DNA from 3 places in the Chitinophaga sp. HK235 genome. Region 3 is predicted to be linked to each of the others. Evidence: riboswitches for the same ligand, from Rfam matches in the RefSeq annotation. Region 3 holds a riboswitch; each other region holds the start of a gene.

What was found. A riboswitch is a leader RNA that binds a small molecule or an ion and turns the genes downstream of it on or off. The one in region 3 is predicted to bind cobalamin.
Positions count from the first base shown of each region.
Region 1: it holds a riboswitch for cobalamin, as region 3 does, so the genes downstream of both, KD145_RS22645 (TonB-dependent receptor) here and KD145_RS31120 (ferredoxin) in region 3, are expected to answer to the same signal.
Region 2: it holds a riboswitch for cobalamin, as region 3 does, so the genes downstream of both, KD145_RS30605 (DUF5074 domain-containing protein) here and KD145_RS31120 (ferredoxin) in region 3, are expected to answer to the same signal.

Region 1 covers NZ_CP073766.1:5,965,990-5,973,679, forward strand. The annotation lists gene KD145_RS22630 (reprolysin-like metallopeptidase) at 1-1,430, opposite strand, end outside; gene KD145_RS22635 (carbamoyltransferase N-terminal domain-containing protein) at 1,636-3,375, opposite strand; gene KD145_RS22640 (glycosyltransferase family 4 protein) at 3,344-4,462, opposite strand; cobalamin riboswitch at 4,689-4,877, shown strand; gene KD145_RS22645 (TonB-dependent receptor) at 5,125-7,473, shown strand; gene KD145_RS22650 (PepSY domain-containing protein) at 7,502-7,690, shown strand, end outside.
Region 2 covers NZ_CP073766.1:7,937,883-7,945,572, forward strand. The annotation lists gene KD145_RS30595 (YncE family protein) at 1-1,074, shown strand, start outside; gene KD145_RS30600 (PKD domain-containing protein) at 1,088-2,275, shown strand; cobalamin riboswitch at 2,566-2,785, shown strand; gene KD145_RS30605 (DUF5074 domain-containing protein) at 3,059-4,393, shown strand; gene KD145_RS30610 (hypothetical protein) at 4,449-5,381, shown strand; gene KD145_RS30615 (NUDIX domain-containing protein) at 5,385-5,852, opposite strand; gene KD145_RS30620 (Hsp20/alpha crystallin family protein) at 5,981-6,439, shown strand; gene KD145_RS30625 (AAA family ATPase) at 6,446-6,991, opposite strand; gene KD145_RS30630 (LuxR C-terminal-related transcriptional regulator) at 7,569-7,690, shown strand, end outside.
Region 3 covers NZ_CP073766.1:8,054,294-8,061,983, reverse strand. The annotation lists gene cobA (uroporphyrinogen-III C-methyltransferase) at 1-199, opposite strand, end outside; gene KD145_RS31130 (SDR family NAD(P)-dependent oxidoreductase) at 174-1,016, opposite strand; gene KD145_RS31125 (TonB-dependent receptor) at 1,018-3,054, opposite strand; gene KD145_RS31120 (ferredoxin) at 3,069-3,389, opposite strand; cobalamin riboswitch at 3,517-3,706, opposite strand; gene cbiB (adenosylcobinamide-phosphate synthase CbiB) at 3,784-4,719, opposite strand; gene KD145_RS31110 (histidinol-phosphate transaminase) at 4,704-5,726, opposite strand; gene KD145_RS31105 (cobyric acid synthase) at 5,723-7,195, opposite strand; gene KD145_RS31100 (cobyrinate a,c-diamide synthase) at 7,274-7,690, shown strand, end outside.

The DNA of each region.
Region 1 (7,690 bases), 2.1 Mb from region 3:
GTAGGGCTGGCCACACTGGCAGTTCCTGTTTGTGCTGAGGAAGCATTATCATATTGCTCCCAGGAATAAGTCAGCACATCGCCGGCATTGGCATCAGTAGCTGAACCAGTAAGCGCAAACGGAGTGCTGATAGGAATAGTATAATTAGCGCCGGCATTGGCAACGGGAGTTGCGTTAGTGGCAGATATATCGGTGGTGATTGCGCAAGTCTTGCTGGCAAGATTGGACTGGATCTGTGCAATGGAAGCAGCATGATAATAGGCAATAGAGTGAGGAGCAAGGTCCTGGCTGGTAATACCGGCATAACCCATAATGGTAATCCCTGAACCAAGTTCCATATTAACGCCTGTACCTTCATTACTCATGGAGAAAGTATGGTTAGCTCCCAACTGGTGACCTACTTCATGCACTACATAATCGATATCGAAATTATCACCTTGCGGAATATTATCAGCAGGAGAAGTAAAACCACTTCCTTTTTGATTATCAACGCAAATGCAACCGATACAGCCAGCGTTACCACCACCACCGGATGCACCGAACAGGTGGCCGATATCATAATTTGCTGCACCAATCACAGAGGTTAATGTATTTTGTAACTCACTGTTCCACGCTCCACCAGCACCCGAAGCGGCATCGGAATATGGATCTGTTGCAGGATTGTAATAGATCACATTGGTTACTGTCGGGACCAGGTTAAGATGGACAGCCAGGTCTTTTTCATAAACACCATTGCAACGGGTAAGCGTAGCATTGATAGCTGCCAGTACCAAACCCACCTGTGAAGCGCTGGTGGCTCCAAAATAATTGGAGTATTCGGCAGTAACTGACTGTGCCAGCCGCAATGTTTTTGCATCGCCGGTTGACCTGGCAGTTGATACCTGCCTGTTGATGTCAGTTGCCATCTTTTGCTCAGGAGTAGAACACTTCCATGGTAAAGTCCTCGGTTGTTTTTTGAATACAGTATAGACTGTATGGTCGGCAGAATAAGGTTCAATAAATTCATTATCCCTTTCTGTACGGAAGACCATTGCTTGTATTCCCTGTGGAGAAATACTCAGCTTTAAGGTAGCCTGTTTGTCGGTGATACCTTTTCCGGAAAATGCCCTTATGTCCGGAAACTTAGCCTGTAATGCAGGGTCGAAATTGGAAGATTCTATAATTTCGAACTGTTCAATTTGTCCATCTGCATTAGGCAAAGAGATAATTGTTTTGCGTGCTTGCGCATTGCCTACCGTTTTGAATACTTCCTTACGCAAAGGATTAAAATTCAGGTCAAATAATTTGAATTCGGCCGGAAAGGCAAGTCGGGCTACAGATTTGTCGGTAGTAATCCTGACGGCATCGGTATGGGTTTTCCAATAGTCTTGCGCGAACGCAGTTGTGCTACACAACAATGCAGTTGCGAAGAGTAAAACTTTTCTCATCATAGTTTAGATTATTGGTGAAAAATGGTTGTTTCTATAAATGTAGTTTAACTCTCTGCGGTATAAATTGTACTGACCCAAAATATCTACGCACTATAGGATATGTAATATTTTAGTTACCAATCTTTATTGGTGCTCAATAATAAAAGAATCGGAGTCCATACGAACTCCGATTCTTTATATTTAATTGGTTAGATGTAGTTTGATATTACGGGGCTTGCAGCCTGTCAATAGGAGTAATGGATTCTTCTTTGCTCACCATTTCAAAAGAAATTTTTTGTTCTCTTTCATATAGAAAATGATTGCTCCACACATAATTTACCCGTCCCCAGTTCATAGCCGACGCTACATCCGGGAAAAAGCCTTTCCCATTGTAATTGGCGCTGGTATTACATAAGAGAGGTATGCCACTTAGTTTTTTGTATTCATTAAGCAGACGGAATATGACCGGATTGTCTGATTCACTGACGGTCTGCAGTCTGGCTGTACCATCCAGATGACAAATAGCAGGGATGCGGCTTTTCCATTCCTCCCTGACCTGGTGGTCAAAGAGCATATAAGGATCTTTGTTGCCGGGATCGAAAATGGCTTTTGCATCATGCTCCAGACAGATGGGAGCTACCGGACGATAATCTTCCCTGCCTTTTATATGATTGAGGATTCGCTTCATATAGGGATGTGTAGCCGGCGCCAGAATGCTTCTGTTACCCAGGGCTCTGGGGCCCAGTTCGGCCCGCCCGTTTAGAAATACTACAGGTTCATTTTTCAGAAAAAGATGGAGGGCCAGTTCTTCAATAGTAGCAGGTTTCTTTATCCAACCCTCACGCAGGGCCTCTTCCATGACAGGAGGCCCTGAGAAAACATTCCAGTCAAGATAGTTAATGCCGGTACTATGAATCATTTCGCAGCAACCAGCACCAATGGCACTACCCGAATCATTGGGAAATGGAGGCACCCATACTTCGTTAAACAAACCGGCATTGCGGATAGCACTGTTCCATTTAATATTCAGCGCGCTTCCCCCGGCAAAACATAAGTTCTTCGCTTTATTACCTTCCTTTTTTATTTTCTCTCCCAGCTCTTTTACCAATAGTTGTTCAAGAAAAATGTGGAAAGAAAGCAGGATATCCTCGTGCGCATAATGGAGAGCGCTTGTCTGCCTGATAAAGTCCTGTGCAAATAATTGTGCAAAGATTAATCCCCGTTCTTCATGTCCCTGTCCGAAAATGTTTGCACAGGCCATGGCTTTGTCCTGGTGTTTCTCATAAAGTTCATGGAACACCGGTATCATTTCTTTTCTGTAGGTACCTTTTGCAATATATGCCATCACTTTCCCGGCAACACTCAGATCATCCATAAGGCTGTCCTCATTCACCAGAAAAGGTTTGAAATGTTGTGAAAAGAGCGAGTATATATTCCCTATCATGTTGAATAACACACCCAGGCTTTCCACTTCATTGGTCTTGCAATGATAATAGAATAGTTGCGGGTACATACCTCCGTCCCAGGTAAGTACATAGGAGTCTTGTCCTGCTTTAGCCATAGGACTGGTGCAATAAGCGGCCGCAATATGTCCGGCTATATGAAAGTAACTGGAGTAATGAAAGCTGATGGGGCCGGGCAGTTCAAAACTTTTTCGTTGCATAATGTTGGCGCTTTCTTCACTGTAACGATCATATCCTGCCAGATTTACATTGGTATTTCCCTTTCCAAGGTCGATGACTTGTGCCTCATGCGGGTCCCATCCATCGATGACATACTTATCCATTTGCCAGAATGAGTAACCATATAGATTGAATATGGCATTAATTTCATCTATGCCTATGTTGAACTCGCTATATCTTGCAGCGTTGTTCAACTTTTCCATCTCATAACTGAAAATGAGCCGTTGATCATCGATCAGTGCTATGGAGCCGTCATGGCTTAGTTTGATACTGCAGATTTTCATATGATTTATTTTGAAGTACGTCAGTGTAAAATGAAAGGAGCTGGTTGTATGTCCGGGAAGGTGAAAAGATGGAATGAAACCTTTGCTGGGCAAGTGTTGTCAGGCTTCGGCGAAATAGCGGATTGATGAGGGTTTGTTCCATCATTTTGGATAAGGAATGAGTATCGGCAATTGGAATCAGGCCAGGGTAATCGGCTCCCAGTATCCATTTTAATCCATGGGTCATAGTGCTGATCAGCGGTTTGCCGCGGTAGGCCTGTTCCAGCATGGCGATCCCACATCCTTCAAACAGTGAAGAAGAAATAAAAATTTCGGCGCTGTCGCTGATGGATAAAGAATCTTCGAGCGGATGAAAAGCACCGTGAAAATGAACACGGTCGGCAATACCCAGCATCCTGGATTGCTGTAGTAGCCTTTCATGATCATCCCCTTCTCCCCAAATACAGATGGTGGCGGTGGTATATCGTTTCGACAGAAGGCTGAAGGCTCCCAGCAGGTATTCCAGCCCTTTTTCCGCCGATAATCTGCTGATACAACCGAATGTAGACTGGGGATAACTCCGGTCTGTGCGTTTGTACAGATCATTCATCAGGGTATTTGAAACGAGCTGGATGGGCTTGTTGAAATGGTACTCATTTCTGACGATGATTTCGGTGTACGGATTCATCACAATCAGTCCATCCAGGAATTGCATATGCTCCTGCATGTTTTCCGGTAGCCACCAGCAATGATTGCTAAGGTCTGTAGGCTCGAGCCCGCAAATGGGAAACCCGTATTGCTTATACCGGAGAATGTCAAAGCAAAATGATTCCAGGGGCATCACCTGCATCAATGAGATAGTAAAGCGGGTCGCAATAGTATCGATCGTATGGATGTAGTCGTTGATGTCATTGGAATGGATCTCTGCAAAACTTATCTGTCCAGAGCCGGAAGCCTTATCCATGACGGATTTCCAGACAGGATGGATGGCACGGGTTACAATATGCACATGGATGCCTGCAGACTTCAGCAAACGACAAAAGGCTGATACCATATACTCGCTTCCGCCAAGTTTACTCAGATCAGGGGTAAGCCAAATGATTTTCATAGATGTTTCCATTCGTGATAGGGGTTTCAGAATCCTGTGGTCCGGGGCTAGTTTTGGGGTTTCAGTTTGTTTGATATGGAACAAATCTGCTACAAAAAAGTTCGAAATTCCGATAGGCTCCGGATCAGGCAGGTTTTTGAAACCCTGGAAGGAACTTATTTTGTTTTTTATGCCCCAAAGATTTTAATGCTGGTAATTACTATATTTGCCCCGTTTTCGTTCTTTTCTTTCCCCAACAAAAAGAGGTTCTGCTTAAGTGCAGATTAATAGGGAATCGTGTGAAAATCACGAACTGTCCCGCAACTGTAAGTAACGTTCAGGTTACTGCCAGGAAATGTCCACTGGTCTTTGATGACTGGGAAGGACGGCAGTAATGTTACAAGTCAGGAGACCTGCCTTTTTTATGCTGGCAATGCTTTCGTGGGCTGAAGCAACGTCAAGTTTGGAGTTTTGTACCTGAAGTGTATTCATTTCGGGGCAGTGTATGCAATGGGCATACCTCCGGTCTTTTTCTGTATAGCAGTATCCGATGGCATGGTAAAGTTTTGAAGAACAATTTTCTGTCTTCATCATCATTATCAATGCAAAACGCTACAATCAACCACTCCCGGACGAGGAGCCATTTTTTTAACTGTCCCCCTTCTTATTTACGGATTTTGTTCATGTGTACCATTATCGGTGTTTTACAGATGGTTGTTACAGATGATCAACTTTATGCACAATCGCAAACGACTGCTGCCCATTCCGGCAGCCTGCGCGGACAAATTACTTCAGAAACCGGCGAACCCCTCGCCGGTATTACGGTACGGCTGAACGAAACCGGCTATGGTGCCGTAACAGATGCGGATGGCCGGTTTCAGCTTTCAACCATACCTGCAGGCAACTACATCCTTGCTGTCAGCGGCGTTGGCTACCATGTGGCCGAGCAACGGGTGGCAATAAGCAACAGGAAAACAACGGAGTTGTCGTTGCAACTCAGTAGCCGCACCGGACAGCTCTCCGAAATCACTATCACTTCAGCACAAAAGTCTGCTGTCATTAGTGTGAATAAAATTGCAGTACCTATCAGGGACCTGCCACTCACAACGACCACCATCTCTGCCCGTACGCTGGAACAAAGAGGCACAGATGATCTGGGAGAAGCTATGAAAAACACCGCCGGTGTGCGTGCCAATAATACCTATGGCGGTTTTCAGCATTTTACCATTCGGGGTTTTAACAATTTTGTATTGCTGGTAGATGGTGTCAGAGACGAGCGTCACAATATTTCCACCAGCGCCCCCAGTACCAATCTGGCTAACATCGAACGCATAGAAGTATTGAAAGGGCCTGCCTCTGTTTTATATGGACATTCAGCATTGGGCGGCATTATTAACCTGGTCCGTAAACGTCCTACCAGCGAACAGAAGGCGGACTTCTCAGCTTCCTATGGTAGTTTTAATACCCGCCGGATGCGGGTGGGCGCCGGTGGTGCGCTGAGTAAAAAACTCCTGTACCGGGTAGATGCAGGACTGTCTGCCACCGATGGTTACCGCCAGTCAGGCATGAATACCAACAACGCCTATCTGGCACTGGATTACACACCCACAGCCCATGATAACTTTTACCTGACCCTTGGCGCCAACCACGATAAATATGCTACGGATGCCGGTATCCCAATGCTGGAAGGTGGGAAATTAACACCTGGCATGAACATGGATACCCGTTACAACGATCCGGCAGATTTCCTGAAAAACACGCAGTATAATGTTCAGCTGCGTTATACGCATCAGTTCAGCCATTCACTCCTGTTGTCCAATCAGCTCTCTTATTCAGATGATAACATCAACTATTTTTCAACAGAAGAACTGACATTCAATAAAACGCTGGATTCTCTCAAACGCACTTCCCCACTCTATTTCAATCATCTGACCAAACCGCTGCAAAACCAGCTGGAACTGACTTACAATACACAAACTGGAAAAATTGAACAGAAAGTGCTGGTGGGGTATTCATTCAGTTACCTCGACAGAAAAACCTATAGCGCCAATATTTTCGGTGCAGGGCTGCATACACAGGTGGCTGTACAAAACCCTGTATTGAACCAGGGTAACGTTGACTACTATACGACGCAGTACAAGGCTACAGAAGAAACCGTACATGGTTTTTACCTGCAGGACTGGCTTAAGTTCTCCAATAAGCTGAAAGGTCTGATTGGTTTGCGTTATGATATCTTCAAAGGGACTTATTATACCAATAAAGTAGACGCCAATCGTGATATTACTGACAGAGGCGCTAAAACAGATATTCCCGCCTCAGCTCTGACCTACCGCGCCGGTCTGGTATATCAACCTACGAAGGCCTGGTCTGTTTATGGCTCATATTCCACTTACTTCAAACCTTCCCGGAGAGTGGCACCCAATGGAGAGACCTTTGATCCGGAAGATGGTTATCAGGGAGAAGCGGGCACAAGGCTGGAGTTTGGCCATAGCTGGGCGGTAAACGGCTCTGTGTACTACATGCGGAAGAATAATCAGGTGGAAAGTTTACCCGGTGGTGTATACAAACGGATTGGCTCAGCAGATTCCAGAGGGTACGAACTGGAGTTGCAGGGAAGCCCGCTGGCAGGCCTGGATGTTAACGCAGGATATACCTTTACCAATGCGGCGTATCGTCCTTTTGCGGGAAAAGAGATCAATACAGTGGCCGGAAAAACCGTGGCATTGGCTCCCAAACATATGGCTAATCTATGGGCCAACTATCAGTTGCAGCGGTCTGTGTTGCGTGGTTTAAGTATTGGTATGGGATTGAATTATATGGGAGATAGTTATGCGAATAGTGCCAACACCTATATCCTTCCCGCATATACGGTGATAGATGCTGCATTGGGGTATCAGATCGGAAAGATTGGTCTGCGGTTGAATGTCAACAATCTGGCAAATGAACGCTATTTCGCCAATGTGATCATCACCAATCAGTTCTATCCGGGTGCTACCCGCAACTATCTGCTGACCCTGAAGTATTCCTTGTAGGATCTGAACAGATTTACACCTTACAACTATGTTCAGAAAAAAAATGCTAAAAGCAATACTATTGCTGCATCGTTATCTGGGGTTTGTACTGAGCCTGATGTTTGTGGTCTGGTTTTTATCCGGCTTTGTGATGATGTACGCAGGTTATCCAACGATGAAACCGGACCAACGGTTAAAGCAGCTGCCACCGGTTAATATGGAGGCATGTCACCTGACG
Region 2 (7,690 bases), 120 kb from region 3:
GATATTGTGCCACCGGTAGTTACGCAGGTGGATACTCCAGTAAAGCATTACCAGTACAAAGGGTTCTATCTGCTGAATGAAGGAAATATGGGCAGCAATAAGTCTACCCTCGACTTTTTTGATTTTACCAGCGGATCGTACAAAAAGAATATTTATGCGGAAGCGAATCCTACGGTGGTGAAAGAACTGGGCGATGTGGGCAATGATGTGCAGATATATGGCAATAAGCTGTTTGCCGTGATTAATGTGTCCAACAAGGTGGAGGTGATGAATGCCAACACCGTGAAGCGTATCGGGCAGATAGGACTGCTGAACTGCCGCTATATCACCTTTTCTAACGGTAAAGCCTATATTAGTTCATATGCAGGCCCTGTTTTAATAGATCCCCGGTCGCCGATAGGCATTGTGGCCGAAGTAGATACCGCCACCCTGCAGATCACCCGTAAGGTGGAAGTCGGCTACCAGCCTGAGGAAATGGCCGTCGTGAATGGTAAACTGTATGTGGCCAATTCCGGTGGCTATCGCCCACCCACATACGATAGTACCGTATCAGTGATTGATCTCAGCACTTTTAAGGAAATAAAAAAGATACCTGTTGATATTAACCTGCATCGTCTGAAAGCAGACAGTGATGGCGATTTGTACGTGACCAGCAGGGGAGACTATTACAACAGACCCTCTGCATTATACCTGGTGGACACTAAGACGGATGCCGTGAAAAAGCGTTTCCCCATGGCTGCCAGCAACCTCTGTATCTCCGGCGACACAGCTTATGTGTATGGCTCTGAATACAGCTATAATACTGCCACCTGGAGAATCAACTATGGGATGATCAATGTTAAAACAGAAACCATCATTCCCGGTAGCTTTATTACAGATGGCACGGAGAAGGCTATTAAAATGCCATATGGTGTAATGGTGGATCCTGAAACAAAAGATGTATATGTAACAGATGCCCGGGATTATGTTTCTTCCGGGGTACTGTATTGTTTTAATAAACAAGGCAAAAAGAGATGGTCAGTCACCACTGGTGATATTCCGGGGCATTTTGTCTTTTTACCGGTAACCCAATAAAACCAACTGAAAAATGAAGCAACGACTTTTACCTTTTGTGATGCTGATGGCGCTGCTCGCAGGAAGCTGTTCCAAGAGTGATGATACAACACCACCCGTTATGCCACCCGCCAATGGGCCGGATGTGTCTGTCAATGTACCGGCAGGTGGTGTGAACACCGGAAATATGAAGTGGGTACGTTTAGCCGCCACCGTGAAAAATGATAAAGGGGCCTCCTATCTGTGGAAGCTGGGCAATGATACCTTATCCACTACCAAAGAGCTGCAGTATCTGTTTTCCAAAGAAGGAAGTTATACCCTCGCATTGATTGTTAAGAATAGTGAGGGAGAAAAACGTATAGACGTTCCAGTTAAAATATCAGCCGGAAAATATATCAATGGGGTTACCCGGGTATTTGATTTTCAGCCGGCCCCTGGCCAGTTTGTACATACCTTACCGGTATGGGAGAACGGAGATGATCAACAGAAAATGAATGCCAAAGCCGAAGAAGCATTGAAGAATGGGGGTGCAATACACCTGGGTGGATTTGGTGGTTATGTCGTGATGGGATTTGATCATACGATCCTGAATGTGCCGGGTGCCTATAGTTTCACCGTACTTGGTAATGCTTTTGAAAGCTGGGCGGAGCCGGGAATCATCGAGGTGGCTTATGATGCCAATGGTAACGGACTTCCGGATGATGAATGGTATGAGATCGCCGGCTCTGAATACAACAGCTCCAAAACGATCCGTAACTATCAGATCACTTATTATAAACCGGATGAGAACAAGGTGAAAACACCTAACAAAAATTATCCTGCTCTCACCGATACCACCTATATCAAATGGAAAGATAACCAGGGGAAATCAGGATACCTGTCTAAAAACATGTATCATGTTCAGCCTTATTATCCGCAGTGGAAAGGCGATAGCATCACGTTCTCCGGCTCCAGACTGACAGATGAATATGTGGTGGACCAATCCGGTGCCGGCACTTATTTTGTTAGTCCTGCTTTCCCTTTTGGCTATGCAGACAACTGGTCTAACGATAATGAAAAGGCTAACATCAAAATCAGCTGGGCAGTTGATAAAAAAGGAAATGCTGTACAACTCAAAGGTGTTGACTTTATCCGTGTATATACCAGCATGCGTGCAGAAGGAGGATGGCTGGGAGAAATCTCCACAGAAGTAGCCGGAGTAAAAGACCTCAATCTAAAATAACAACAAGTAAAATTGTTCAAAACAAAAATCCAAAATACCAACAAGTAAAATTGTTCAAAACAAAAATCCAAAGTAACAACAAGTAAAATTATTCAAAACAAAAATCCAAAGTAACAACAAGTAAAATTATTCAAAACAAAAATCTAAAGTAACAACAAGTAAAATTATTCAAAACAAAAATCTAAAGTAACAACAAGCAAAAATTATTCAAAACAAAAATCTAAAATAACAACAAATAAAATTATTCAAAACAAATTTAGCCCAGGACTTTAGTCCTGGGATTTTTTTTGTAGGTTTGCCCCGCAATTGGTTGTTTTGTTTAACGCAAAACATTAAAAGGGAATCCGGTGTAAAACCGGAGCTATCCCCGTAGCTGTAATCCTGCACACCGGCGTTTCGCCGGTAATATTTTCCCGGAGTTTACTCCATGCCACTGTCTGCTGATGCAGATGGGAAGGCCACCGGGAAAGCAGGGAAGCCAGAAGACCTGCCAGTAGCCATCAGTCATTTGTTGCTTTCGGGTGAAAGGCACCAGAATGTTGAGCTTAACGGCTTTATGTTCACGTATTATTATTTGGTTCACCCGCTGTGCTGTGTGGTTACAGGCTTATAGACCTGTATTGTTTTTTTTGTTCCCGGTTGTTGTTATCGCATCAACTGTAGCCTGCTTGTTTTTTTACATCAAAAAAAACAAAACGGAATTCCCTTGCCTGTACTGTGGTGCCGGTGTTATGTGTTCATTTATCATCAGAAAAATATATTAACAACACATATTAGTACACTATGAATTTTAAAAAGTGTTTTGCCCTGCTGGCCTTGTTGGTGGCCCTTTTTACTGCCTGTAAAAAAGAAGAAGTAATACCTGCCGTTGGACTTCAGCAAGAAGGTCGTTCAGACACCTTACATCTGGGAGAAACTATTACGCTGCGGGCACGGGTAACTAACGCCAACGGCACTACGTTCGACTGGAAGATTAATGGTGCTGCTGCCGGCACCGATTCCATCCTGAAATTTACAGCGTCTGCAAGTGGAATGTTCCGGGTGGTGGTGACAGCCCGTAATACTGTCAGCGTTGATTCTGTTGCCTACAACTTCAAGGTGTGGGGCAAGTATGAGAACGGTTTTTTTATGCTGCAGGAAGGACAGTACGGCAATGATAACGGCGATCTCTGGTACTATAGCTATGACAGCAACAAAGTAGTGAAGAACGTTTTCAGAACGGAAAACCCCGGTAAGAGCCTGGGACCTAATACTGCCACGTTGCAGTTTGCCACCGTTTACCGGGATAAAATGTATATGGCCGTAAAAGTCGGCGGGCCGTTGGTGGTAGCTGATGCCTATACGATGAAGGAAACAGGCCGGATTGATCATCTGCCGCAGGATGAAGGTTATGCTTTTGTAGGAGTGGATAACAACAGAGGACTACTCAGTGCAATAGATGGCGTGTACCGTGTTAATCTTACAGGTCCTGTGCTGGGCGCCAAAGTGGCTGGTATCAACGGCCCTGCCGGCGACATGATACTGGCGGGTGATTATGTATTTGTAATGACGAAAGACGATGGGGTAGTAGCACTCAAAGCAGCTGACTTTAGCGTGGTGAAAAAATTTGGTATTGGCGACGCCGGTTTTGCCCGCACTAAAGACGGTAGTATATGGGTAACCGGTAAGGACTCTCTCGTAAAAATCAACCCGATATCGCTGGCGGCAGACCGGGTGAAGCTGCCGTTTAAAACTACTAATCCATGGGCATTTCTAGCCTGGCGTTCCGGCTCACTAACAGCCAGTGCCTCCGGTGATGCGGTGTATATCGCTGAACGGGAAGCGGTACAGGTTATCGGTGAAATTGAAGTGGGCGGTACCCGGCTTTACCGCTATGAACCTGGTAATGCAGCTTCATTGTCTGCTCCGTTCCTCACACTTCCTGCTGGTCAGTATTTCTATGGTTCTGCTGTAAGGTATAATGAACGCCGCAAGGAACTGGTGGTCATTGCGCTCACTGACAAATTTGGTGGCAGCAATGATAACCGCTGGCTGATGTATGATGCCGTAACGGCCAATCTGAAGGAAACAGTCCGTTATACCGGTTACTATTTCCCTGCATTGCCCATATTTTATTAATGGATCCCTCAATTTGTTATTGTCCTGTTTTTTCTTCACTTAAAAAAATACACGTATGAAAAATCCCTGTTTGACAGCCATGGCCCTGGCTGCGCTCTTTATCTGGTCTTCCTGCCGTAAAGATGCGCTCAACAATGATCTGTTAACCAATGTGGAAACCCCGCGCCCGGCACTGGTCAGCAATGTGACGATCAGACCGGCTGCCCTTACCAGCAGTCCGCTTATCAGCAAGGTGTATACCTATATGCCCGCACCCGGACAGTTTATCAATGAATCCGCTTACGGCACTATCGCTGCAGCGCAGGCAGTAGTAGGCAGTACCAGCAATCTGGTATCCCTCGGCGGTTATGGCGGATACATTGTATTTGGCTTCGATCACTCGGTAGTAAATGGTGCGGGCAACGACCTGGGTATTTATGGTAATCCCCTGGGACCTCAGTACCAATGGTCCGAGCCGGGTATTGTGATGGTGAGTCAGGATGTAAACGGAAACGGTATCCCCGATGATCCCTGGTATGAACTGGCGGGCAGTGAATACAATGCTTCCGGTACAGTCAAAAATTACCGGATCACGTATTACAATCCGCATGCAGCAGGTACCAATGTGCCCTGGAAAGACAATCTGGGCAATAGTGGTATCGTGCAGGCCAACAGCTTTCACACGGCTAACAACTACTATCCTGCGATGGCGCCCAATCAGGATTCTATTACCTTCACCGGTACCAAACTGGTCAATACCCTGGTGCCTGGTAGTATCATTACCAACCTGGCTTTCGCATGGGGCTATTCCGATAGTTATTCCAGTGAATATCCAACGTATGGGTATAATACCTTCGATATTTCATGGGCCGTGAATGCCGGCGGCCAGTCGGTAAGTCTGAATGCGATTGATTTTGTAAAGGTATATACCGGCCAGAACTGTAATGCCGGCCCATTGTTGGGGGAAATCTCCACTGAATTAAAAGGTGCGAGGGACCTGCATTTATAATGCTTATTCCGGGGCTAAGCCCCGGAATTTTGACAGCTCTTCAATGAAGGCGGCCTGTTGTGCGTTGATGAGTTTTTTGGCAGTGTCGGCATCAAACCAGCCGGCTTTGTCTATTTCGGGAAAGGTTTTTTTCCGGCCGGAATGTGGAGGCCATTCTATTTCAAAAGTATTGCTCACAATTTTTTCCGGGTCTGTATCTCCTTCTGTGGCCCAACACAATACCTGCTTCCCGCTTTTCTGGACAATGGGTTGCAGGGGTATAAAGGTACCACCGGGCTGATAACCGGTTTCTTCCTCAAACTCACGTATGGCTGCTTGCAGCGGCGCTTCTCCCGGTTCTATCTCTCCTTTGGGTATACTCCACCAGCCGGCATCTTTTCTCTGAAAATAAGGCCCACCGGGATGTACCAGAAAGTACTCCGTGATATCACTTATTTTTCGGTAAAGAAGAATGCCTGCACTTTGTTTCATATGGTTGATGGCGTTGCTTTCTATATCAAAACCGTTTGCAATGATGGTTTGTTTAACAGCCTGATGTTGTGTGTTGGCATTTTGATTGATGCCTCACAAGTAATTGCTCATCACTTAAAACGGAAATTATGAAAACAGATATCACTAAAAGAGACATCAACCAGCCTGCTACTTTTGGAAGTTTTGTTGATCAGCTTTTCCAGCATAATTTAAGTCGCTTTTTTGATGATTTTCCTAAAGACCTGAGCAGTTTCCGCAACAGGGTGCCGGTCAATATCAAGGAAAATGACAAGTCCTACGAAGTACAGGTGGTGGCTCCCGGATTACAGAAAAAGGATTTTCAGATCAATATTGAAAACAACCGGCTGACAGTTTCCTTTGAACATAAAGAAGAACACAAGGAAGAAGGTAAAGAAGGCTGGATCCGGCAGGAATACAAACAGCAGTCATTCTCCCACACTTTTACCCTGGATGATAGTGTGGACCCCAATAAGGTGGTAGCACGCTACGAAGAAGGGGTACTGAAGCTGAACATTCCCAAAACGGAAAGAGCGCAGAAAGTAACCCGCCAGATAAACGTAGAGTAGGCTTCCTTATGATCTCATATTGTGGATTTTTTCCTGCATCCGTTGCAGTCTTTCTGCAATGGAGATGTCTCCTGTTATTTCCAGCACCGGTATTTTTAGGTTGCTGATCCATTGCTGGTGCTGGTTGTGGCTTCTGCCCCGGAAGTCAGGCTCATCGTACCTGGAAGCCCAGGTGATAAAAGCGGCATTTTCTTTTTTGAGCCAGGGATCGGTATCCAGCAGGGTACCGTAACGTTGTTTTTCACGGAGGATAAGCCGTTGCATCCGTATATCAGTAGGGAGCCAAAGGAATACTGCCAGCTGGAACTGATCGGGCATTACGGGAGTCCAGTTGAAAACAGAACCGGCTACCACTACTTTATCGTGGCTGTTGAGATCGGCCAGAAACTGATGGTTGCGTTCTGCCGGGGCGCGTTTGTTTTCATAAGGATGTTCCGTTTTCAGCCAGTAGTAATTATCTGCTTCCAGATGTTCATATCCGTTTTCTCTGGCGAATGCCTTGGCGAGGGTGCTGGTGCCGGCACCAGCTGCTCCGAAAATAACGATCTTCATCTTTTTAGGGTCTTTGTTGGGTTAAACAAAGATAGGTATATCTTCTTACCCATCCTCCCGAAGGATCATGATAAAAAAATGGTGGGAGCGAGTCCCACCAAAAATGCTTCACAAATTGAAACTAATGGGGATTAACAACTTGGGTAATTCAACAGTCAAAAATTTAATAACAACCTTAACACAAAATCAAATATGTATCCCGACAGTCCCTTTTTAGGACCAGTGCAGCCATGAACGTTAGGCTTGCCTGTCCATGATCTGCACTGTATCCCCGGGGACATTGCTTCAAAATGAGGAAGGGTTTTTTCTAACAAACTTTTCCCTCAGCTTTTAACACATTCTTTTAAATCAACTTGGGGGGTGTAACCAATTCCTGCTGCAACGGATGGGGTCTTGCCTTACTCCAATAGTTGGCGGCTGGGTAGATGTAGCTGGATAAAAGGCCCTTTCAGCGTGTTATTCCTACAAACTCCAATTGGATTGTTTACAGGCGCAAAAGTATTAGGTGATTCATAATCAGTCAACTGTGTAATTACGCAGGTTGTTGTATTCTTTATTATTTTTATGTCAAAAACGGATGGAGCATGATAAGTTGGGAATTTATTCCAAGGCCTTTATTACAGATGTACCAGCTGACCTGAACAGCCCGGAGGTAGAGCACTTCAGAAAAACGATCCGGCGGTTCCCGGATGAAGCCAT
Region 3 (7,690 bases):
TACCGGCATATATCCTTTCTGCGTCCGGCCGGCACAGCGCCAGTATCTCTTCAGACACCAGATTGTCGTGCAGGATTACATCAGCCGCTTCTATACAGCGTGCAGCCCTTACCGTTAGCATGTCCGCAGCACCGGGGCCAGCCCCTACGATGCATACCGGATGCAGGATATTATTATTTTGTTCCTGTTGTTGGTGCATTAAAAATCAATAACGGATCATCATAAATGAATTCATATCCTAACCTTTGTTTCAGTTTGGCGGAACTCACTATTTTATATGGTTGTTCTATGGGTTGTAATTTTTTAGGCATCTCCAGCTTCTGTGCCTGTGCAGCCGCCCTGTAATAGTGGTAGCGGATAGGATGCACGCTGGCGCAGGCATTGAAGATCTCTCCCCAGATATCTTTTTCGAGTAACAGGCTGATAATACCGATACAATCATCACGGTGTATCACGTTCATGGGCACATCGTTGCTACGACGCTGTGTGAGCAGTGTTTCAGCGTTCGGGATCCTGTCGTAACCGATGAGTCCTCCGAAGCGGAGCACGGTAGTACGAAAGGAAGGTGACTGCAACAGCAGTTGTTCCACTTCCCGTAAAGCAACGCCATTGGGCGTTTCCGGCATCACCATATTATGCTCTGTTACCATATCGTTGACATCGGCATAAACAGAAGTAGAGCTTACGAAGATTACTTTTTTAATACCTGTTGTTTCCAGCTTCTCTCTCAGGATTTTTATTTCCTGCACATGCGCTTCTGTTCCTCTTTCCCTGTTGCGGGGCGGGATATTGATAATCAGTATATCAGCATCCCAGAAGGTATCAGGTGCTTCGAGCTGTGATTCACTCAGAACGACCTGATAGCCGTCTATGCCTGCTTCCTGTAGTTCCTGTACGCCGGCGGCCGTGGTCCTGGCGCCTTTCACAGTGTATCCGATACGCTGCAGATGCTGAGCCAGTGGCTTGCCCAGCCAGCCGCAACTTAAAATGCTGATTTTAGGGAGATGTTGATCCATATTAGAATTTAACAGTTATACTACCTCTGAGGCAGAACGGTGTCCCTGGCGTAATATGGAAGTCCATGACCGGCGCTTTTTCGTCTTTCAGTTGTGATTCATCATAGAACTGAGCTTCTGCCCATTTCTCATTAAAAATATTTTCAGCAGAAAGTCCGAATTCAAAACGGCGCCATTGATATTTCACAACAGCGTCGGTGAGAAAATAAGCGGCCGATTGAACACTATTATCTTCGATGGCTGCACGTTTACCCATATAACGGTAACGTATACCTGCATTCCATCCTTTTGTTGCCTGCCAGGAAACACCGCCTGTGCTGGTGAAGACGGGCGCAAAGGGAATATAGTTTTCCTTTGCGGGAGCGTCCATCAGACGAGGGTGTGCATAGTTGAGGTTTACATCGGCCCATAATGGCTTCCAGATATGATAACGCAAGGCTATATCTACACCGGTACGGGTAGCACGGCCAATGTTTTCATAGCTGCCATCATCTGCGATGAAACGGAATTCTGCATCACTCTGCAACCACCACCATGTAGCGGTCAGCAGCAATTTACTGTTTAACTTGAAATTAGCGCCAAGGTCGGCCCCATAAGAACGGGGAACAGCACTCTCCTGTCCGCTGCGTATAGCCACGTTGGCATAGTTGGAATGAAAGCCCATGCCGGTTTTGGCGAAAAATGCCAGCGAAGGAGATAAATCGTAATAAATGTTAATCTTCGGACTCAGCCGGTAGGCCACACTATTGCCATTATTGGAAGGGTCCATCCGGTCGCGCAGATTAAAGGTAAATACATCGTTACGCAGCCCGACGTTGAAGCTCCATCCACCGGCCAGGCGCAGCGTTTCGCTGAAGTAGAGGGAGTAGTTGGCCACTGCCACCCGGGAGGAATCCTCATGAGACAGCAGATCTCTTTCCTTTACATGATCGCGGCCCAGGCTTACCAGGTCTATCCTCGCTCCCAGCCCTATTTCTGATTGCAGGGTTGCTTTTCCCAGGCGGCCTTCATGGCGCCAGGTATTTTTATATCCGAAGAGGTCACGTTTCTCCCATTGTCTGATTTCATCTCCATTCTCCCTATCATCTTTATAAAAAGTAAAGTTGGACCAGAGGTCAAACAGGTTTCTTACATAATACAACTGTTGCCGCAGGGAAGAGCGCTCGCTGAGCCGGGTATCCCAGAGCAGGTTGGCATTGATACGGGTAGTCTTTCCTCCTTCTGAGGGATCAATAGAGCCAAAGCGGCGAAGAGAGCCATCTTCAAGGGCGCGCAGCGGTACCTGTCCGGAAGCATTCCAGTTGCTCGTAAAGCCCGAAGCAATCAGGGAAATGGTATTGTTACTGTTAAGGGCAATGTTGTATCTGCCTAACAGGTTCATTCGTTTAAAGCGTTGTGAATTGTCGAAGTAGCTGTCAGTGTACGTATAGTCGGCAGCGATATAAGCGTTCTGGTCCCTGGTGCCTGGTTGCTGTTGTTTATCCAGCAGCCGGAGCATAGTAGCAACGCGGGCTGTGTTAAACTGGCCGTATTCCAGTTTCACGAACTGATTATCGGGTCTGAACAGGGAAGTATACACGGCAGCACCTGCATTTGTAAAGTCGCCCTGGGAGGCCTCGTAGGGTCCTTTGTAATAAGCGGCTCCGCCGATCACTTCCGGGATCAGGAAGTGCATATCGGCATATCCTTGTCCGTGGGCATGATTGGGGAGGTTGACAGGTATACCGTCTACGAATATACCGAAATCGGTGCCATGGTCGTTATCGATGCCCCGTACCAATATTTGTTCGGCTTTTCCGCCGCCGGCATGTTGCGCGATAAAAAGACCCGGTACGGTGCGAAGCAGGTCCTGAGCCGATTTTATCGGTTGCAGCTGCAGGTCAAGTTTGGAAAGCATGTGCGCACTTTTGTCGGTGCTGCCAGCGATGTCGATCGCTTTAAGGTTGAGTATTTTGAGGGAAAGGGTGTCTGTGTTTTTGTGTTGTGCCAATGCCGGCAATGCCAGTGCAGACAATACAGCTGTATAAAAAATTCGCATGAAAATGGGTTAGCTTAACGGATAGTTGTTTCTTCTCCAAAAAAGATAGCTTCGCTGACCGGTTTGTCGTTCAGGAAGTGGCTGATAACGAGATTACTGGTATTTTCCGGATACATTTCCTTATACCAGGTCCCGTCGGGATGGATAAAAACAATCGGTCCGTGTTCGCATTGACCGGTGCATCGTGTGCGGATGGTATGCACTTCCTCATGCAGGTTGTTGTCTGAGATAGCAGCTCTGAGCTGCAGGGTGGTGTCTTCCGCGCCTTTTTTGAGGCAGGAATTACCGTTGCAGATAAACGCGATGCGTTTAACTTTTTGAAGATCTTTGCCCATGGATTAAGTTAATAAGCCCGTTAACTGTTAAATAAAATTGCGGCGAGCTGAGGGGAGGAATATCAGGGAAGATTCTTACATACGGGGAGTATGAAGGAAACTGTCCTGGCTTCTATCCCGGAAGCAGACCGTGAACATGTTTCCTGGCAGGTCTTCTGGCTTGTTCTGTTGTCTGACGCCTTCCCGTTGACACAGTGGCTATATTATCAGCAACGTATAGATGAACTTACAGCAGCGGGTACTGCTCCGGATTTACACCGGATTCCCTTTTAAGTGTACCTCAGAAAAGGCTACACACCTGGTAACGGCGGCGAAGATAGGAAAGATTTACGGATTTTTTTATTTAGAGATTTAGTTATTTGAAATGCAGCGAAGATTGTGTTTTGGCCACTACCTAAATAATCAAATAATAAAATAATAAAATAATAAATATCATCACCAGCGTGGTTGCGTGATTAACGTACATCACCTTGCTGAATTCGTGATGAGCGATATCCCGGGGTTGTTCGCCGATATAAGGTTTCTCCACCACCCTGCCGTGGTAGGTATTGGGACCTCCGAAACGACAGTTGAGAATACCTGCCAGGGCCGCCTCCGGATAACCGGAATTGGGGCTGGCATGTGACCTGCCAAAACGGATGATGTACTGTGCCGCACGGCGGCTACCTGACACCAGCACCATCAGCAAGGCCGTAATCCTGGCCGGGATAAAATTGGCCACATCATCCAGGCGGGCAGCCACTCTTCCAAAATAATAGTAACGATCATTTTTATAACCCACCATCGAATCGAGGGTATTGATCATCTTATATAACATCATACCCGGCAGGCCCAGCAGCGCATAATAAAACAACGGAGCAATCACGCCATCACTGAGGTTTTCAGACATAGACTCCATTACCGCCACCCGTATCTGGTTAGGTGATAAAGCTGTGGTATCACGGCCAACAATCCAGGACAACCGTTTACGGCCAGCCTCCAGGCCCTGCTGGTGCAGCGTATCAAACACCTCCCTTCCTTCCAGCAGCAGGCTTTTATTGGCCAGCGCAAAAAACACAAAAACAGTGGTAAAGGCCAGCCAGGCCCAGGGCCATTGTTCCAGCCAGTGCTGCGCCAGATAAAAACAGATAAACACAGCGGCACAAAGGCCCAGCGTCATCAGCGCCCCTTTCCACAAACGGCCATGGCCACGGTTCAGCAGCCGTTCCGTATAGCCGATCAGGTGACCAAAAAACTTCACGGGATGTGGCCAGCTGCGGGGATCTCCCAGCAACAGGTCCAGCAGATAACCTAACAGTAAGGGTAATACGAATTTTACGAAAGCGTCCATTGATGCAGGGCAGTGATGAGTAACTGATTATCTTCCTCGTTGCGGCATGCTACGCGGCAGTGTCCCTGTTCCAGGCCATAAAAATTGGAGGCATCCCGGATCAGTATCCCGTAGTTATTGACCAGCCATAGTTTCAGGGCAGCCGCAGTACCCGTGAGAGTTTCAAACAGGAAGTAGTGGGTATGGGTAGGATACGCTTTGAACTCAGGCATTTTCCGTACTCCTTCCCAGAGCTGGTAAGTATCTGCCAGCAAGGAGTCCAGCGGCAGCTCAAATTCTTCCGGATGGTCCATGATATAATAACCGGCTTCCAAAGCCAGGCTGTTGACCGACCAGGGCATTCTGAACGCCCTTACCTTGTCCAGCAGCGGCTTTTGTCCTGCCAGGTATCCTAAGCGCAGCCCGGGGATGCAGCAGGTTTTGGTGAGCGACCGTACAATCAGCACATTAGACAGTTGATGCAGGCGAGGCAACAACGTAATGGCATTACGGGTGAATTGTATATAGGCTTCGTCAATGATAAATATAGTGCGGTTATTGAACTGTATCAGCTGCAGCATTCCCTCTTCACTCATCACCTGGGCCGTAGGATTGTTGGGATTACAGATAAACACCAGATCGGTAATAAACCGGGTATCAGGCGCCAGCTTCTCCCAGAAAAAGTAACTCAGTTCATGCTTATGGAGTTTGCAGGCGTCAGCATATTCCGCGAAGGAAGGTACCACCACCGTCGTGGTTGCGCCGCTGAAAGCCTGTGCCACCAGGTAAATAGCTTCTGTGCCTCCGTTGGTCACCATCACCATACCGGGTGTCAGTTCTTCCCGTTGTTCTATCTGCTGCTGCAGTTTAACAGCCCCTGCATCCGGGTAGTGGCCGACACCACTGACTTTGCCCGCAATATGCTGTACCAGTTTTTCCTGTGTGCCGCCATACCATACATTTGAGCTGAAATCAGCTACAATAGGGTGGTTGAACAGGTATGCATCATCTCCGTGTCCTTGTATCATAAACAAATAGCTTTATACACCGATTCCATATCGAGATGTTGCCGGATATGAGCGGCCAGTTTATCATATTGAGCCGACCGGAAAGCACGATAGTCGAAGCTTTGAGCGGTAGTCACTGTTTTCCCGCAGGCAGCCAGCAAATCGTCCAGTACGGCGGTATTGTCGAGGATACCATGCAGGTAGGTGCCCCAGCACCTGTTGCTGAGAAAATATCCATCGGGCTGTCCATCATCCAGTACATTCAGCGGTGAAGATGTTTCTCCTGTTGTATGTCCCATATGGATCTCATACCCTTCACAGGAAGCAGCCTGCTGCCGGTAAGTAAAACGGCGCTGCCGGGTGATCTTCTCGCGGGTGAGGACTGTGCTGACCGGTAATATCCCCAGTCCGGGCATACTGCCGGGCTCTCCTTCCACACCATGCGGATCTTCAACAGACATACCCATCATCTGATAACCGCCACAGATACCGATCACCACTTTATTTCGTTTAAACGCTTCCGTTATAGCCCTTGCTGTTCCATTATTTTTGATTGCCACCAGATCGGACATTGTATTTTTACTGCCCGGGATAATCACGATATCTGCTGTAACAATATCTGCGGGATTATCTGTATAAAAAATATTTACCCGCTCATCTTTCTCCAATACATTAAAATCCGTAAAGTTCGACATATGCCGGAGCAATACCACAGCGATATTGATTCTTCCGGTGGTCTGCCGTTTATGCTTCAGCGATAGTGCTACCGAATCTTCTTCTTCAATATGAATATCCTGATAATAGGGCAATACGCCCGTTACCGGTATACCGGTCAGTGTTTCCAGTTGTTTGCGGCCATCTTCAAAGAGGCGTATGTCGCCGCGGAATTTGTTGATGATAATACCTTTGATCAGGGCCTTTTCTTCCGGTGGCAGCAGGGCAATTGTACCATATACACTTCCGAAGACACCACCTCTGTCGATATCCGAGATCAGGTATACAGCAGCACCTGCATGCAGGGCCATCCGCATATTGGTAATATCACGATGGCGCAGGTTCAGTTCGGATATACTGCCTGCACCTTCCATCACCACAGGGTTGTAGCGCTCCGACAGTCTGTCGAAAGCGCCTTTCACCTCTTCAAAGAGCCGGCGTTTGTCGTCCTGCATAAAGTATTCCCAGGCTGTTTGATTACCTGCCGGTTTCCCATGCAGTACCAGCTGAGAGCTTTTATCATTGGTAGGTTTCAGCAATACCGGGTTCATATCGGTATGACAGGGCACGCCGGCCGCTTCTGCCTGTACGGCCTGTGCGCGGCCTATTTCAAGCCCTTCCGGCGTAGCATAGCTGTTGAGTGACATATTCTGCGCCTTAAAGGGCGCCGGCATATACCCATCCTGTTTAAATATACGGCAAAACCCGGCAGCAATCACGCTTTTGCCCACATCAGAGGCAGTGCCTACAAACATAACCGGCCGGAGTTGTTTCATGGTATTCATAACTTCTAGTGGCAACGAAGATATTTAACTTTCACAAAAGAATATTTCCTCCGCTTATCTTTGCAGGACATGAAACCACAGTTTCTGATAGCGGCACCGCATAGTGGTGCAGGTAAAACGACCGTCACCCTCGCACTGCTGAGGGCGCTGCAACGCAGCGGCCGCAAGGTACAGCCATTTAAATGCGGCCCCGATTACCTGGACCCAAAACATCATACCCTGGCCGCCGGCCAGACCAGTATCAACCTAGACCAGTACATGATGCAGGAACAACATCTTCTGGAACGTTACCACTGGTATACCAGCCAGGCAGATGTCAGTATCATTGAAGGTGTAATGGGACTTTTTGACGGCGCCCGCAAAATGGAAGGCAGCAGCGCCTCACTGGCCGCACTGCTGGACATACCCGTGATACTGGTGGTGAATGCCAAAGCCATGGCCTATTCTGCCGCCGCATTGTTATATGGATACAAACATTTTTTCCCG